Regions from separate parts of the Ideonella sp. sgz306126 genome, predicted to be linked through region 3. Evidence: predicted binding sites of a transcription regulator. Region 3 holds the regulator's gene; each other region holds the start of a gene.

Region 1 (5,836 bases), on a different contig from region 3:
CCGGGCTGGACTTGGCGTAGCCCGAGATCGACTGGGCCAGCGCCGACGTCGCCTTGGGGTCGGCCTTCAGCGCCGAGACCACGTCGACCCAGTCGAGCGCGTGCAGGTGATAGAAGTGCATCACGTGGTCATGCACGTGCTGGGCCGCGACCATCAGGTTGCGGATCAGCTGCGCGTTGGCGGGGATCTGCCAGTGCAGCGCGTCCTCGACCGCGCGCACCGAAGCGATGCCGTGCACCAGGGTGCAGACGCCGCAGATGCGCTGGGCGAAGGCCCAGGCCTCGCGCGGGTCGCGGCCTTTGAGGATCAGCTCGATGCCCCGCACCATCGTGCCCGAACTCCAGGCGCCGGTGATGCGGCCGTCGGCGGCGGTTTCGGCCTCGATGCGCAGATGGCCTTCGATGCGGGTGATCGGGTCGACGACAACTCTCTTGACCATGGTGTGTCCTCAGGCGAGCGGGCGGGCAGCGACCGGCGGCGGGTTGTCGATCAGTTGGTCGGCCACCAGCTCGAGCAGGCTCTCGGGCAGTTTGTTCCAGTGCGCATGCTGGGCGCCCTGTTCCAGCGTGATGCGGCACTGGCCGCAACTGGTCACGAAGCGCTTGGCACCGGTGGCGTCGACCTGGGCCCGCTTGATCTCGAAGACCTTGTAGCGCAACGGCGCGGCGCGCTGGTTGGACACCACGCCGCCACCGCCGCCGCAGCAGTAGCCCAGCATGCCGTGGTCCTGCAGCTCGATCAGATCGAGGCCCAGTGCGGCCACCACCCGCCGCGCCGCCGCCTCCAGGCCGCCGCGGCGCACGATCTGGCACGGGTCGTGGAAGGTCGCGCTGTCGCCGATCCGGTTCAGCCGGATGCGACCGGCCGAGATCATCTCGTCGAGAAATTCGGTCATGTGGAGGATGCGCACCGGCAGATCCCGGCCGTACCACCGGGCCGCCTCCCAGCGCGCCGCACCGTAGGCGTGGCCGCATTCGGGCAGCAGCACGGTCTTGGCGCCGATCTTCACGGCGGTGTCGACCAGGGCCCGGGTCAGCCGCTCCTGCAGTTCCAGGTCGCCGTTGTTGAAGCCGATGTTGGACGCGTCGAAGCCGCTGCTGTGCATGGTCCACGAGAGGCCGACGTGGTTCAGGATCTTGGCCGCCGCCGCCAGCGCCTTGGTGTGCTCGCCCAGCTCGGCCGGTGCGGCCGTGACCAGCATCTCGGCCTGCGGCAGGTCGCAGGGAATCGCCACGCCGTGTTCCTCGGCCGCCTCCTGCAGGATGTCGGCCAGGTCCTCGCCGGGCGTGGCCGTGCTGCCCCACTGCTGCGCCGCCCGGTCCATCAGCGCCAGCCGCTCAGGCACCAGGCCGGCCTTGAACATGCCGTGGCGCGCCTCCTTGACCAGTTCGGCGATGTCGATGCCCATCGGGCAGATCATCGTGCAGCGGCCGCACATCGTGCAGGCGTCGTAGATCAATTCCTGCCACTGCTGCAGCTCGTCGATGCCGAGCTTCTTCACCAGCCCCAGCGCGCGCACCAGCGGGGCGAACGGACCGGCTTCGCGCTGGTAGGCGCGGCGGAACGGTTCGAGCTTGTAGACCGGCGTGTACTTGGCCTCGCCGGTGGCCACGTGGAAGTGGCAGGCTTCGGCGCACATCCCGCAATGCACGCAGGCTTCCATGTGCAGTGCGGCGGTGACGCCGAACTCGCGCACGAAGCTGCGCATCGCTGCATCGACCCGCGCCGCGTCGCTCTGTGTGCCTTGCCGGTCGAACGCCGGCGCTGTGGCGGCGGTCATGGGTTCACCCCCCGATGGCTGAAGCGCATGCCGGTGGCGCCGCGCGAAAACGCGAACAGGAAGGCATGCATCAGCTTGCCGAACGGAAACCAGATCAGGAAGACGGCGATGCTGAGGATGTGCACGGCCAGCAGCGTTTCATAGCGTGCGCCCAGGTGGCTGGTGGCCAGCAGCCCGGTGGCCACCGGCAGCGCCGTCACGGCCCAGCTGAGATAGTCGCCGCCGTTCGAGATCAGCCGCAGCACCGGATGGGTCAGCCGCCGCGCCAGTGCCGCCAGCAACGCCGCCAGCGTCACCACGCCCACGGCGTACACGAGATTGCTGGGCAGCGCCGGCCAGCTCCAGCCGATGACATGGCGGATGAACAGAATGTGCGGCGCCAGTCCGAAGACCACGATGGCCAGGCCCAGATGGAAGAGGTAGCTGTTGACCGTGGCGAACATCGTCGTGGCCAGGAATTCCCGGCGCGGCCACATCCGTCGCACGATCGCGCGCAAGGCACCCCACCACGGCGCCGGCGCCCCTTCCCGGGGGGGCGACAGGTCGCGCAGGCGCGGCAGCAGCAGCACGCCGGCCAGTCGCCACAGCGTGCCCAGCACGAACACCGCGCCGGCGAAGGTCAGCGCCGGGCCGCGCGCGAAATCGAGCAGGTTCATGGCTTACTCCTTCGGAGGGGCAGCGGGCAGGTCGCGGCCCGCACGGCGCCCGCGCGCCAGCGCCGCCGCGCCGGCGCCCAGCGCGACCCCCGCCACCGCCGCGATGCTGATGACCTTGCGGGCATCGGTGGTGCCGGTAGACAGCGGGCGGTACAGGCCACCCCGGTCCCAGAACCGGGGTTCGGAGCAGCCGATGCAACCGTGGCCCGACTGGATCGGGAACGACACGCCGCCGTTCCACTTCAGCGACGCACAGGCGTTGTAGGTCACCGGGCCCTTGCAGCCCAGCTCGTACAGGCACCAGCCCTCGCGCGCGCCGTCGTCGTCGAAGCGCTTGGCGAACAGGCCGCGCTCGTAGAACGGGCGCCGATAACAGCGGTCGTGGATGGTTTCGCCGAAGAACGCGCGCGGCCGGTTCAGCGCGTCCAGCTCGGGCAGCTTGCCGAACGCCAGCAGGTGGGCCAGCGTGCCGGCCATCGCCTGCGGCATCGGCGGGCAGCCGGGGATGTTGATCAGCGGCTTGCCCGAGACCAGCGTGGAGATCGGCACCGCGCCGGTCGGGTTCGGGTCGGCGCCGGGCAGGCCTCCGAACGCCGCGCAGGTGCCCACGGCCACCACCGCGGCGGCGTGCTGCACCGTCTCGGACAACAGCGCCAGGTTGGTCTGGCCGGCGATCATCGAGTAGACGCCGCCGTCGGCCGTCGGGACCGAGCCGTCGACGACGACGATGTACTTGCCCTCGTTCTCGCGCATCGACCGGCGGCGCGCGTTCTCGGCCGCCTCGCCGGAGGCCGCCTGCAAGGTGTGGTGGTAGTCCAGCGAGATGAAGTCGAAGATCAGCTCCTCGAGGCTGGGGCTGAACGACCGGGTCAGCGATTCGGTGCAGCCGGTGCATTCCTGGAAGGACAGCCAGATGACGGCCTGGCGGCGGGCCTGCGCAAGCCCCTCGGCGATCGCGCCGGCGGCCGAGGGCGGCAAGGCCATCAGCGAACCGAGGTAGCTGGCGTACTTCAGAAACACCCGTCGCGACACGCCCTGCTCGCGCAGCAGGTCGCCCAGTGTCTTCACCTCAGCCATGGGCCGTCTCCTGGCGGCTTGCCGCCGCAACATCGTCCGCCAGGCGGCGGGCTGCCTCGCCGATGTCGAGCGGGTGGGCGAGCAGCAGCTCGGGCACCCGCGCCACCACGATCTGCTCCGCCACGGTGTGGTCCTGGCCGTCGGCGTGACGCAGCCACCAGACCCCGGCGTAAGCGGTCTCGCTGACCTCGCTCGGGCCGGCGAGGTCCAGCCGCACCTCGACCTCGCCCCGCCCCAGTTGCCGGCGCAAACGATCGCGTTCGGGCTCGCCCAGCGGCAGGCTTTGCAGGTCGATCGCCTCGCTGAACAGCGGATCGCGGGCCAGCAGCGCGAGCAGGCGCGCCACCTCGTTCAGCACGGCCCAGACCACGCCGGGGCCTGGCGCTGGCGGGATGGCCGGCGGGGTCAGCAGCGGGTCCATCGCGCAAGCACCTCGTCGACCGCGTGGCACAAGGGGCCGATCGCCGCGGCCACCGCCGGGGACGGCGCCAGCGCGAGCGCGGTGCTGGCCGGCTCGACCGCCACCAGCGCGCGGCGCGCCGGCAGGTGGCCGCACAGCGCGGCGGCCGCCATCAGGTCGAACAAGGCCACTTCGTGCGCACTGCGCTTGCGCCCGCCGAGCTGGGCGTCCATGGCCTCGCCCTCGAAGACGCGCACCGTGCCGGGCGCCGCACCGAACGTGGCCGCGTCGACCGCGATGAACGCGCGCGCACGCTCGATCTGCGGCAGCAGGCTCAGGCCGATCGTGCCGCCGTCCTGGAACCGGACGCCCGGCCGGGGCGCCAGCGCGTCCACCGCCAGCGGGCCGGCGGCGTCATCGCCCAGCAGGCGGTTGCCCAGACCCAGCACCAGGATGTCATCGAAATCCGGCATGCGTGCCTCGCCCAGCCCCGAGGGTCGGAGCCTGGGGCGACAGTAGGGACCTTGACAGGCTGCGTGGTTGACATTCGTCAAACAACCGGCAGCCCAACCGGGGCCTATGATGTCCTTAGGGGGGCTGCGGCCGTCGGCGCGTGGCGACCTCCGGAGGGAGGCGGCGCGATGTGCCTGGCGATTCCGATGCGCGTGCTGGCCGTGGACGGGCTGGCGGTGCGCTGCGAGGCGCGGGGCGTGGAGCGCCTCGCCAGTCTGTTCCTGCTGCAGCACGAGACCGTGGTGCCGGGCGACATGGTGATGATCCACCTCGGCAACGTGGTCCAGAAGGTGTCGGCCGAGGCGGCCCGGGAGGCCTGGGCGCTCTACGACCAGATGCTGGCGCTCGCGCCGGAGGGCGCGACCGATGCCGGCGTCGGCCGCGGGGCGACGTGATGCGATTCAGGCCGGCCGCAGCGGCTGGAAGACGGCGTCGCCGGGAAGGCCGGCGTCGCTGAACACGGCGCTCGCACCGATCTCGTTCAGGATTTGCAGCGTTTCGCGCTGGTTCGACACCAGGCGCCAGTTGGTCGGTTCAACCGGCGCCTCGGCGGCGGCGCCGGGCCGCACCAGCGACATCAGCGCCGCCTGCAGCACGTCGGGGTCGGGGTCATGGATCACCCAGCCGTCGTTGGCCATCGCGGCGTCCTGCAGCCCCAGCAGCGCGCACAGGCGTTGCTTGGCGCCGACGCTGGCCGCGTCGGCGTCGCGCGACTGGCGCACCCAGGCCTCGACCCGCTCGTCCACCAGTGTCCCGCCGCGCAGCAGCGGAGTTCGTCCCGGCGCCCAGGCTTCGGGTGGACAGGCCTTGTGGGCCGGCTCCAGCGCCAGCAGCGGGTGGACTTCGGCCGGGTAGATCCGGCACACCAGCGGGCGGGTCGCGTACTGGCCGCAGGCCCCGTCGGCGCGCAGATAAGGGCAGGCGCCTTCGAGCGACACCGCCAGCACCACCACCACCCGCACCGGCAGCGAGCCACTGTGGGCAGCGAAGGAGCGGCGCCGCTTGTGGGCCGCGGCCACGTCGTCGGCGGGCGGCTCGGCCGGCCAGGGCAGGGCTTCGCACAGCACCTGCACCGGGTGGCCGTCGGCCAGCCAGCGCAGCGCCTCGGCCAGGGTCAACGGAAGGCGCAGGCGCTGGCAGCAGCGGGCGCACTGGGTGCAATCGAAATCCAGGTTCACGGCGGCGATCATGCCTCACCCTTCGCCACCGGCCGCGGGTGGTCCGGGCGATGAACCTCCAAGGTCGTCGACAATGGGCGCTGGCGGGACCCGGTGGTGCCGCTCAAGGGTGATGCATGTCCGAGTCGCGTTCGCCGGCGCCGTGGCGTTGGCTGGTTCGTTTGTGGGGGTGGGTCGATGCCAGCCGCCGCCTGGTCTTCAATTTGCTGTTCCTGCTGATCGTGGTGCTGGC
Region 2 (5,836 bases), on a different contig from region 3:
CGTTCCGGGTCTGTCCGGGCGGCCCATGCGCTTGGTCTACGTGATGGACATCACACCGCTGAAGCAGGCCCAGGCGGCGATGCAGGCCAGCGAGGCGCTGATGCGCGACCTGGCGGCTTCGCTGCCGGGCGTGCTGTTCCGCTTCGTGACTCACCCGGCGCGGACCTGGCGATTCACCTACCTGAGCCCCGGCCTGCGCCGTCTCTACGGCATCGAACCCGAGCAGGGCTGCGCCGACAACCGGGCGCTCTGGTCCGCGATCTCGCCCGCCGACCGCGAGGCGCATGATGCCAGCCTGCGGCGGGCGGTGGAGCGCACCGAGCGCTGGGAGCATGAATTCCGCATCCGCACCGTGGCCGACGACATCCGCTGGGTCCATGCCCAGGCGCAGCCCCAGCCCGGCACGGACGGCGAGGTGGTGTGGACCGGCGTGCTCAGCGACATCTCCGAACGCCGGCGCATCGAGGCCGAGCTGCAGGACCGCGAGGAAACCTACCGGACCTTGTTCGAGACGGTGCCGCAAGGCGTGGTCTACCACGACATGTCGGGGCGGATCACCGCGGCCAATCCGGCGGCGCTGCGCATCCTGGACCTGACGCTGGACCAGTTGCAGGGGCGCAGCCCGTTCGACCCGCGCTGGCGGGCCGTGCGCGAGGACGGCAGCGACCTGCCAGGCGACCAGCATCCAGCGATGGTCGCGCTGCGCACCGGCCGGGAGATCCGCAACATCCTGATGGGCGTGGTGACCGACCTGCGCGACCCGGCCGACGATGGCAGCACCCGGCAGGTGTGGATCGTCGTCAGCGCCACCCCGGTCTATCGCGGTGCCCAACTGCACCAAGTCTACACCAGCTTCGAGGACGTGACGGACCGGGTTCAGCTCAGCCGCGAACTCCAGCGCCAGGCCACCACCGACGAGCTGACCGGCCTCGCCAACCGGCGCAGCCTGATGCACCAGCTGGCCCAGGCGCTGGAGCGCGTCCGGCGCCACCCGGAAGCCCGCTGCAGCGTGCTGGCGGTGGACCTGGACCATTTCAAGCGCATCAACGACCAGTGGGGCCACGCGGCCGGCGACGCGATGCTGCGCCATGTCACGGCCTTGATGCAGCAGCAGGCCCGCCAGATCGACCTGGTGGCACGCAGCGGCGGAGAGGAATTCGTGATCCTGCTGCCGGACACCCAGATCGACGAAGCGCTGGCGCTGGCGCGCCGGCTGCGGACGCTGTTGGAGTTGTCGGTGCTGAACCACGAGGGGCGGGACCTGGCGATCACCGCCAGCATCGGCGTCAGCGCGGTGAGCGCCGGTGACGCCGGCATCGACGAGGTGCTGGTGCGGGCCGACCGCGCGCTGTACGAGGTGAAATCGGCCGGCCGCAACGGCGTGGGCGTCGCCTGGCCGAAGATCTGACGGAACGGCCTGCGCGGGTCAGCGCGCGGCCGACGTGCCGGCGGGCAGCGGAGGGTCGAGCAGGCTCACCACGCGGTCGCCGGGACTCGCCTGGCAACCCGGACCGAGCGGGGTCCATCCGGTGTGGATCACGACCTGGCGCTGGTCATGGCAGAACTCGATGCGCTGCGTGGCGGGCCAGCGCTCGTGCACGAAGGCCTGGACACTGGCCGGCATGCTGACCCGGTAGGTGGCCTGGGCGAGATCCTCGGGCGGGTGGTCGTCGGCGTGCACCCAGGGAATGAAGGCGCCCAGGCCCAGCCATGCGCCGGCGTGGATGTCGGTGGGTCGGTAACGATGCGCCTGCAACCAGTGTTGGGCGAGGGCTCGGGACGAACTCGCTGGCGCGCCGAGGTCCTCACGCGCCGCGGCCGGCGCCGCGCCCCAGGCCCAAGCCAGCAGCTCGACCGTCCACTGGTTGCAGTTCTGGTAGCGCAGGCTGAACGGGTAGGCGTTGGCGCTGTAGCGCGGGTCGAGCAAGGCCAGTGCTTGGCGCGTGTCCAGCGCGGTCTGCGCCAGCGCGGCAGCCGGCTCCGGAGGCAGCAGCAGCGCCCACACATAGCCCAGATCGGCGTCGTCGGCGCCGAGCACGAAGCCGGCCAGGCCCTGGTCGTAGAGGCGAGACTGGTGCGCATCGCAGGCGTAGTACAGCTGACGCACCGACCACGGCGTGCGGTCGCCGTCGCGCAGGCTGACCCCGGTGTGCGAGTAGCGCAGACCGAAACGTCGCAGGTCCAGCCCGGATCGGGCGAGCAGCGCGACGCGCTGGCCGGAGGCGTCGAGCTCGCTGCGGATCACAGCCGCGAAGCGCAGCAGACGGTCCTGCTGAACCGCGTCGTGGGTCGGCTGGCCGTCGCAGAAGGCCAATGAGGCCGCTCGGGCGCTGCCGACCAGGCTCAGCCCGGTGATGCAGGCCAGCATCAGGCCAGCCGGGCGGCGGCTCCACCGGGGGACGTCGGGCCGCGTCAAAGGGTGACGGCGTGGCTCGGCAGTTCGCGCAGGGAGGCGTCGTCCAGCAGCAGGTAGAAGGCGCGCTGGGTGTCGGCTTGCGCGAACTCGACGCCATACGGCCGCAGGTGGGCCGTGATCAGCTGGCCCGCCGCCAGATGCTGCTGCACGGCGACCGTCTGGGGCAGTTCGAGGTAGATCATCCCATCGCCCGGCCGGGTCCCGGTCGCGGCCTGGGCTTGCAGGCTCAGGCGCAACTGGCCTGGCTGGTCCGGCGCGGTCGCCAGTTCGACGACGCGATAGTTCCCTTCGGCCACCGGCCGCTCGCCCGACGAGGCATTGCTGGAGCCCTGCACCGAATTCGACAGGCTGCCGACCGATTCCGAGATCTGGCTGGACGCCGAGGACGCCAGACTTTCGGCCGCCGCCGGCAGGGCCACGGCGCAGAGCAGCATCAGGCCGGCGGGAAGGGTGGCGAGTGGTGAGGGCATGACGGTACCTGCGGCAGGGGGGGATGGCGCGGATCTTAGCGCTGCCGTTCGCAGCGTTTCAATCGGCGAAGCGGACGTAGATGTCGGTGTCGGGCAGCACCTGGCGCAGCGTCTGGAAGGCCGTGTCGGCCAGCTGCATGCCGCAACCATGGCGGGTGATGTCCAACTGCAGCTCGGCTTCGCCATCGCCCAGCCGCAGCGCGCGCACCAGCGAGTTCACCGGCGTCGACGCGGGCACGCCGTCGCCGGTCGCCGGGGCCAGCGCCTGCGCCAGCGAGACCAGCACCTGCTGCAGTTGCTCGGGCGGACCGCTGAGCGACGGAGCGAGGCAGGGCGACATGCCCGCGGGACGGCAGGCTGGCCCGCCGGCGTCGTGGCTGTGGCAGCTGCCGCAGTTCGGCGCCGAGGACGGGGCTTGGATGGGGATGGTGGGGTGGGTCACAGGGCCTAAGTGTGCATGGTCTGGCGCGCCGTGGCGACCCGATCACGCTGGCCGAGTTGAAAATCCTCGTGACCGACGCCGCGGGCGCGGTCGGTCGGAGGGCACTGTGCCGGGGCCGTCATCCCTGTGCGCGAGCGCCACAGCCCGGATCCGGCTTGACCCAGATCAGCCTCGTGCGGCGGGGCGGAGCGGGCCCCCTCGCTGCTGCCCCGGTTTGGGAGCAGACTGCGGCGATGGATTTCGAGGCCTCTGCACGGAGCCAGGATGGGCAAGCGCGCCTGCGGCGTTTCATGGACGACCTGGTGCTGCCGAGCCTGCCCGAGTGGCACCGCTGGGAAGACGCGGGCGTCTTCCCGCTGGACTTGATGGAAGGGCTCAAGCGGCAGGCCCGCGAGGCCGGCCTGTGGAACCTGTTCCTGCCGTCGCTGACACCGCATCAGCCTGGCACCCGGATGAGCCATCTGGATTACGCGCCGCTGGCCGAGATCATGGGCCGGGTGCCGTGGAGCGCCGAGGTCTTCAACTGCAACGCGCCGGACAGCGGCAACATCGAGTTGCTGCAGATGTTCGCCTCGCCCGAGCAGGTGCGGCAGTGGCTGGATCCGTTGCTGGACGGGAGCATCCGCTCGTGCTTCGCCATGAGCGAGCCCGATACCGCGTCGTCGGACCCGACCCAGCTGATGACGCGCATCGTCCGCGACGGCGACGACTACCTGCTCAACGGCCGCAAATGGTTCATCACCGGCGCGGCCCACCCGCTGTGCCGGCTGGCGGTGGTGATGGGCGTGTCCGATGCGTCGCCGGTGGCCGAGTCGCACGCGCGGCATTCGCTGTTGCTGGTGCCGATGGACGCGCCCGGCGTGAGCGTCGAACGCAATCCGCCGGTGATGAACCACCAGGCGCTGGAAGGCCATTGCGAGCTGGTGTTCCGCAACGTACGCGTGCCGGCACATCAGCGCCTGGGCGCCGAAGGCGCGGGTTTTTCGATGGCGCAGGCCCGGCTGGGGCCGGGCCGGGTGCATCACGCGATGCGCAGCCTGGGCCAGTGCGAGCTGGCACTCGAGTTGATGTGCGAGCGGGCGCTGGAGCGCAATGCCTTCGGAGGCCGCATCGGCGATTTCTCGAACGTGCAGGACTGGATCGCCCACAGCCGGGTCGAGATCGACCAGGCCCGCTGGCTGGTGCTGCACGCCGCCTGGCGCATGGACCGCGACGGCAACGCCGCGGCCCGCCACGACGTGGCGGCGGTGAAGCTGGTCACGGCGCAGATGCAGACCCGGGTGCTGGATCGCGCCATGCAGGTCTTCGGCGCGATGGGCCTGACGCCCGACACGCCGCTCGCGCGTCTGTGGAGCTGGGGCCGGGCGCTGCGCTTTCTCGATGGTCCCGACGAGGTCCACCTGCGCAGCATCGCCCGCCATGAGCTGGCGCTGGCCAAAACCCGCCGCGGCGCGCTGGCGCCCTGGCTGCGCCGCTGGATGCCGCCGCCGGGCTGAGCGTGGCGGCCGGCGCCGGTGCCGTGTCCGCACCGGGCGACACCGGTTTCGGGTCGAATGGCTCGGCGATACTGCGCCCGCTGCCGCCTGCCGGGCCCGGTCCTGGCCGCGGTGCGGCAGCAGCCACCGGATGACTCCCCCAGACGTACCGTGACGCCGCCCGTCCCACAGGCCACCCTGTCCTACACCGCGATGCGCCTGCGCTGGTGCGCTCGGGCGCTGCGCGCCTTCCTGCGCCGCTGGGCCGCTTATTTCGCGTTGTCGGCGCTGGCGGTCGGGGCCGGGGCCAGCAGCGGCGCGACGATGGCGGCGGCCAGCCTGGCGGCCTGGACGGTGTTGCCGCTGTGGCGTGCGCTCAGTGACGGGGCCGCGTCGCCCTGGGCCGGGCCGGTGTGGCTCCTGCAAGTCCTTGTCGGCGTCACGTTGCTGCGCGCGCTGCGGCCTCTGCTGTGGCCGCAGCGCTGGCGCGAGGCCGAAGCGGCGCTGCCGCTGACGCGGTCGGATCGGTGGCGTGCCGACGTGGCGGTCACCGCGGTCGGCCTGCTGCCGTGGCTGGCCCTGCAGTCCGCCGGGGCGCTGAGCCTGTGGATGCACCGTCCGGCCTGGCTGCTGCCGGCGCGCTGGAGCGTGCTGCTGCTGTGGGGGTTGAGCCAGCTCGCCACGCTGAGCCTGGGCGTGCTCGGCCTGCAACAGGCGCGCCGCGTCCGCAGGGCGCGTTTCCGGGCGCCGGCGTGGCGGACCGGCGAAGGAGGGCGCGCGGAGCCCACGCATTGGTCCACCCCGTTGCTGCTGCGGCCTTTGTGGCGTGGTCCGGCGCGGCGCCTGGGGGCCGGGCTGGTGGCCTGTTCTGCGCTGCTGGTCGGCTGCGCCATCGGCGTGGCCTGGCGACCGTCGGCGCTGCCGTGGTGGTTGGCCGCCTGGAGCCTGCTGGCGCTGGCCTGGGTGCCGCGCCTGAACACGCTGAGCCGGCAAGGCCTGGTGCCGATGCTGGAGGCGGCCGTGGCCACGTTGC
Region 3 (5,836 bases):
TGGCGGCCGATCGCTTCCAGCAAGGCTTCGGGCACCAGGGCCGCCGCGCCACTCACGCGGTAGCGGGCTTCGAGTCGGTCGGCAGCGTGGCGCTGCAGGGACTCCAGCAGTGCCAGAGCCACTTCTTCCTCGTCGTAGGCGTTCTTGCCCACCGCGCCGCTGGCGGCAAGGTGGTAGCCACCTTGCTCGACGCTGAGCTTGGGCCACAGCATGCCCGGGGTGTCGAACAGGATCACGTCGCTGGCCAGCGCAATGCGCTGTTCGTTCTTCGTGACGCCGGCCTCGTCGCCGGTCTTGGCCGACTTCTTGCCGACCAAGGTGTTGATCAGCGTCGATTTGCCGACGTTCGGAATGCCGCAGATCAGCACCCGCAGCGGCTTGGCCATGCCGCCACGCAGCGGGGCCAGGTCACGGCAGGCGACGACCAGTTTCTGAGCCGGGGCGGTTTCGCCGGCATCCAGCGCGAGTGCACGGGTTTCCGGCAAGGCATTGAAATGTGCCAGCCACAGGGCCGTGCTGGCCGGATCGGCCAGATCTTGCTTGTTGAGCAGCTTCAACGCCGGCTTGCCCTGGGTCAGCGACGCCAGCAAGGGGTTGGAACTGGACCCGGGCAAGCGCGCGTCCAGCAGTTCGATCACCACGTCGACGCCCTGCTTCATGCGCTCGGCAATCGCCTTGCGCGTGGCATGCATGTGGCCGGGAAACCATTGAACGGACATCGGGAAGGCGCGCTGCGCGGCAAGAACAGTCCGCCATTGTCGCCGCAGCGTGGGCTGGCACGCCTCGGACGCGTCTCAAAGGGGTGCGGCCTTCTTCGGGAACCGCGGAGGGGTTCAGGTCGCGCAATAGGCCGCGACGCGCATCCACACGTCGTGGCCCAAGGCCCAGGCCGATGCACCGGCCAACGCCGCGCCCGACAAGCGAATGATCAGCACGGTGGCCCGCCCGCCCCCGCCACGCCACCGCATCCACAACGCCGACCCGCCGGCCAGCGCGAAGGACGAGGCCACCGCAAAGGCAGCCATCACCGAGGCGCCTGCCCAGGGCCCATTGGCCAGGGCGGCGACCATCAAGGCCGACTGCAGCAGGCCGCACGGCCATGCGAACCAGACACTCCCGATGGCGGCAGCGCCGACGGGACCCCGCATGCGTTGCCAGCCGTTGCCATCCGGCGCACCCAGGTGACGGTCCGTGCGGCCCAAGCTCTCAAGCCACTCCGGTTGCCGACCCTTCCAGAGCAACCACAGGCCCAGGCCCAGGGCGGCCATGTGCGCCAGGACCCAGAGCGGGCGCAGAGCGGGACTCCACTGCCCGAGTCGCGCCAGCAGCGATACGCTGGAAGCCACCACCGCCCCCGCGGCGGCATAGCCCAGCACGCGCCCCAGATGAAAGGCCCAGGCAGCGAGAAGGGGGCGCGAGCGCCCGCAGGCGCGAACCGCCGCGGTGCTTGCGGTACCGCACATCGCCACGCAATGCACCGACCCGGCCAGCCCCATCAGCAGCGCGCTGAAGATCAGGGTGAAGTTCACCCTCAGATGATGCGCGAAAACCGCTCGCGAACGCGATCCGCCTGCAAATGCTTGTCAAAAACCATGGCGATGGCCCGCACGAAGAACCAGCCCTGCGCCGTGACCTGCACGGCGCCGGCGTCCAGCGTGACCAGACCCATCTCGACATAGGGCTTGAGTTGCTCAAGTTCGTTGCGGAAGTACTCGGGCACCTTGATCAGGTGGGCAAGTTCTATCGATTCGAACTCCAGGCGGCCCTGGCACATGATCGCCATGATGACGGCGCGTCGCAGCAGGTCGTCGCGGGTCAGCGCCAAGCCTCGCACGATCGCAAACTGCCCTTGCCGCAACGCGTCGTAATACTCCGGCAGGGTCTTGGCGTTCTGGCTGTACGTCGCCCCCATGCGGCCGATGGACGACACCCCCAGCCCGATCAGGTCGCAATCGGGTTGCGTGCTGTAGCCCTGGAAGTTCCGGTGCAGTCGCCCTTGGCGCTTGGCCGCCGCCAGCGAGTCGCCCTGCAGCGCGAAATGGTCCATGCCGATGTAGGTGTAGCCATGGGAGAGAAAACCGGCGATCGCCCCGGACAGCATCGCGATACGATGGTCCGGCGGGGGCAATTGACTCGCATCGATGCGGCGCTGCGGCTTGAAGCGCTGCGGCAGGTGTGCGTACGAATACAAGGCGATGCGATCGGGTCGGAGTTCGCTGATCTGCGCCACGGTGCGGGCGAAGGAGGTCGGGGTCTGCTTCGGCAAGCCGTAGATCAGGTCGGCATTGATCGACTCGAACCCCAGTTCGCGAGCCGCGTGCATCAGATCGCGGATGCTCTCGAAGGACTGGACCCGATGGACTGCCTTCTGGACTTCGGGATCGAAATCCTGCACCCCGAAGCTGATCCGGTTGAAGCCCATCTTCCGCAAAGCCGCCAAGCGCAACGGCGAAGCGGTGCGAGGATCCACCTCGATCGAGATCTCGGCACCGGGTGCGACGCGAAAGGCCTGTTGCAGCCGCTCCATCAGTCCGGACAACTCGGCATCGCTCAGAAACGTCGGTGTCCCGCCCCCGAAGTGAATTTGCGACACCACCTGCTGGTCGCCCAGCACCTTCTCGTGAAGCCCGATCTCGATGTCGAGCGCGCTCAGATACTCGGCGGCGCGGTCATGGTGTTTGGTAATGACCTTGTTGCAGGCGCAGTAATAGCAGACCGACTCACAGAACGGGATGTGGACATAGATCGACAGCGGCTGCTTGCCCCCGACCTGGGCGCCTTCGCTGCGCTGCGTCAGCGCGCGCTGGTAATCGCCCGCTGTGAAGGCCTCCACAAAGCGATCTGCGGTCGGGTAGGAGGTGTAGCGGGGCCCGGGAACGTCAAAACGCTCCAGCAAGTCTGTGGGCAACCCGATCGGTGGTGCGGAGGCAACAAGTTCCATGGCGCGATGGTGCCAAAGTGGGGGGGCTGAGCCTTGATGTGTCTCAAGGCAGCTGGCGTTTGCGTGCCGGGAAAGACCCTGCCTCGCACGTTGTTTGAATCCTGCGACGCCGCGTGCGTGGGGCTGCCGCAAACTTTCCCCTCAAGCGATAATCGTCATCATGACTGATTCGCTGCGTGTGAAGCCTGAGGCCTTCAAGGTGGCCTGTTCCAGTTGCAACCTGCGGGAGCTGTGCTTGCCCGTGGGCTTGGGCAGGAACGATTTGGACCGGCTGGATGATCTGGTCGCAACCCGCAAGACCGTCGCCAGAGGCGATACGCTGTTCCACTCGGGGGATCCGTTCCAATCGCTGTATGCGGTCCGGACCGGCTTCTTCAAGACCTGCGTGTCGTCGGAGGACGGACGCGATCAGGTCACCGGGTTTCAGATGGCAGGCGAATTGCTGGGCCTGGACGGCATCAGCAACGACCGGCATTCCTGCGATGCGGTAGCGCTGGAAGACTCTCAGGTCTGCGTTATCCCCTACAGCCAGTTGGAGGATTTGTCGCGTGAGTTCACCGACCTCCAGCACCAATTCCACAAGATCATGAGTCGCGAGATCGTGCGCGACCACGGCGTGATGCTGTTGTTGGGCAGCATGCGTGCCGAGGAGCGGCTGGCGGCGTTCTTGTTGAATCTCACGCAACGCCTAGAAGCGCGAGGCTTTTCGGCCTCTTCGTTGATTCTGAGGATGACCCGCGAAGAGATCGGCAGCTACCTCGGCTTGAAATTGGAAACCGTCAGCCGAACCTTCTCGAAGTTTCAGGAAGATGGCTTTCTCGAAGTCAAGCAGCGCCATATCCGCATCGTTGATCAGGCCGGACTGCAGCAACTGGTCAACGGCGCGAACTGCTGACACAGACCGGACTGGATTCTGGCAGTCCGTCCGGCCCTGGCGCCGGTATCGAAGGCAAGCGAGCAGCGCTTGCTAGAGTTGAGGGGCACGCTCCTCGAAGCTGTCGGGCGGACAGGTCACCAGCAATTGCGTCAACGCGCTCGCGGTCGAGATGATCAGCCAGAAGGCGAAGAACGCAAGCGTGTAGACGGCCGTTGAACTCCACTCGATCATGGCACCGCCGAACCATTGGAGCGTGTGCGGGTCGACGACGGAAAACACCAGCATTTCCATCACTCCGGCCATCAGGAACGATGGCCACAGAACGCACAGCAAGCGTATTCCGAAGCTCGATCTGCCGACTTTCATTCAAGTCCCCCTTCCATGTCCCTGCCCGCGATGGGGGAGACCTGCATTCAGTGCTTGGATACCACGGCGTGGTTGCGTGCAAGTTCCGCCGGGGTCTGCGAATCGGTTCCGGCCTTGATGGCCGATGGCGGGGGGCCCACATCGTCGTGCAACAGCACGGGGTCCTGGCCATGCCAGGCGACGTATCCGCTGATCAAGGCGGCGATGACCACCGAGAGCGGGCCGCTGATGACCATCCACACCATCCCATAAGTCCACCATGGGCGTTGACTCTCGATGGACTCGGATCTGCTGGCAACAGGGGAAACCTGGGTATTCGACATCGTGTCAATCTCCGATTCGTTCAGCGAGGTACCAGGAAGGTGGATTTCTCCGAGACCGTCGCAGGCGTGCCATCCGTCCCCGAGGCGAGGCGCTCGACATTGAAGTGGATCTCGTGCACCCCGGACCCAACCTGCTGGCTCGATTCAAAGGGAATGCGAACTTCCAGCGTGATCCAATGGGCTTCCGCGGGCCCGACCAGAATATCTGCACTGTTGGTACGGCCGTCATCTCCCGCCACCGTGATGCCAGGCAGCCCTGCAACGGACACCTGATAGTGCTGGGCCTTCTCGGCGTTGTTCATGATTTGCAACCGGTAGACATTTTCGATGTTTCCGGCGCCGACAATGCGTGCCAGCGAGGCGCGGTCCCTGACCACGTCGACGCGGAACGGGCTCCGCAGGGTGATGCTGACCGCAAAGGCGGTGCAGATCAGCAGCAGGATGGCCGTGTACACCAAGACGCGAGGACGCAACACACGATGAAGCATCTGCTGCTTGTCGAAATGCTGCGCAAGGCCGTTCTGGGTGGCATAACGCACCAAGCCCCGCTGATAACCCATCTTGTCCATGATGCCGTCGCAGACATCAATGCAGGCGGCACAGCCGATGCACTCGTACTGGAGCCCCTTGCGAATGTCGATGCCGGTGGGGCAGACCTGCACGCACAGGCCGCAATCCACACAGGAGCCCAGATTCAATTTCGCCGGGTCGGCCTTCTTGGACCGGGCGCCGCGAGGTTCGCCCCGCTCAGTGTCGTAGCTGATGATCAGGGTGTCCTTGTCGAACATGACGCTTTGGAAGCGCGCATACGGACACATGTATTTGCAGACCTGCTCGCGCATGTAGCCTGCGTTGCCGTAGGTCGCAAAGCCATAGAACAGCACCCAGAACCATTCCCAAGGGCCAAAGCTGAGCGTGACCGCCTCGGCGGCGAGTTGCTTGATCGGCGTGTAATAGCCCACCAGCGTGAAGCCCGTCCACAGGCCGAAGAGGATCCAGCTGGCTTGCTTACCGCCCTTTCGCCACAGCTTGTTGGCAGTCCAGGGGCCTTCGTCAAGCTTCATGCGCTGAGGGCGGTCTCCCTCGAACTTGCGCTCGATCCACATGTAGATCTCGGTGTAGACCGTCTGCGGGCAGGCAAAGCCACACCACAGTCGCCCCGCCACGGCCGTGAACAAGAACAAGCCGTAGGCCGAGATCATCAGCAGCGCTGACAAATAGATCAGGTCTTGCGGATACAAGACCAACCCGAAAATATAGAAGCGCCTTGAAATCAGGTCGAACAACACCGCCTGCCGACCATTCCAAGTCAGCCAAGGGACGCTGTAA

The links. Region 3 encodes FNR, which switches genes on or off when oxygen is low (the NO sensors DNR and NnrR bind a similar motif). Its sites were predicted from a motif close to TTGATNNNNATCAA; they were not measured.
Region 1: AC0N04_RS03430 (HypC/HybG/HupF family hydrogenase formation chaperone) is a predicted target of FNR. The motif match lies at 4,454-4,467, and genes of this name have one in related genera.
Region 2: AC0N04_RS01520 (iron-sulfur cluster assembly protein) is a predicted target of FNR. The motif match lies at 3,484-3,497, and genes of this name have one in related genera.

Annotation. Positions count from the first base shown of each region.
Region 1 covers NZ_JBVYWP010000001.1:747,426-753,261, reverse strand. The annotation lists gene AC0N04_RS03460 (nickel-dependent hydrogenase large subunit) at 1-439, opposite strand, end outside; gene AC0N04_RS03455 ((Fe-S)-binding protein) at 449-1,780, opposite strand; gene AC0N04_RS03450 (nitrate reductase) at 1,777-2,436, opposite strand; gene AC0N04_RS03445 (hydrogenase small subunit) at 2,440-3,513, opposite strand; gene AC0N04_RS03440 (hydrogenase expression/formation C-terminal domain-containing protein) at 3,506-3,934, opposite strand; gene AC0N04_RS03435 (hydrogenase maturation protease) at 3,919-4,386, opposite strand; gene AC0N04_RS03430 (HypC/HybG/HupF family hydrogenase formation chaperone) at 4,555-4,821, shown strand; gene AC0N04_RS03425 (YkgJ family cysteine cluster protein) at 4,828-5,616, opposite strand; gene sppA (signal peptide peptidase SppA) at 5,721-5,836, shown strand, end outside.
Region 2 covers NZ_JBVYWP010000001.1:327,812-333,647, reverse strand. The annotation lists gene AC0N04_RS01535 (GGDEF domain-containing protein) at 1-1,408, shown strand, start outside; gene AC0N04_RS01530 (DUF2145 domain-containing protein) at 1,427-2,368, opposite strand; gene AC0N04_RS01525 (hypothetical protein) at 2,413-2,886, opposite strand; gene AC0N04_RS01520 (iron-sulfur cluster assembly protein) at 2,945-3,226, opposite strand; gene AC0N04_RS01515 (acyl-CoA dehydrogenase family protein) at 3,562-4,824, shown strand; gene AC0N04_RS01510 (hypothetical protein) at 4,975-5,836, shown strand, end outside.
Region 3 covers NZ_JBVYWP010000004.1:402,017-407,852, forward strand. The annotation lists gene ylqF (ribosome biogenesis GTPase YlqF) at 1-719, opposite strand, end outside; gene AC0N04_RS14265 (sulfite exporter TauE/SafE family protein) at 834-1,529, opposite strand; gene hemN (oxygen-independent coproporphyrinogen III oxidase) at 1,532-2,941, opposite strand; gene fnr (fumarate/nitrate reduction transcriptional regulator Fnr) at 3,102-3,836, shown strand; gene AC0N04_RS14280 (hypothetical protein) at 3,909-4,151, opposite strand; gene AC0N04_RS14285 (nitrogen fixation protein FixH) at 4,232-4,507, opposite strand; gene ccoG (cytochrome c oxidase accessory protein CcoG) at 4,528-5,836, opposite strand, start outside.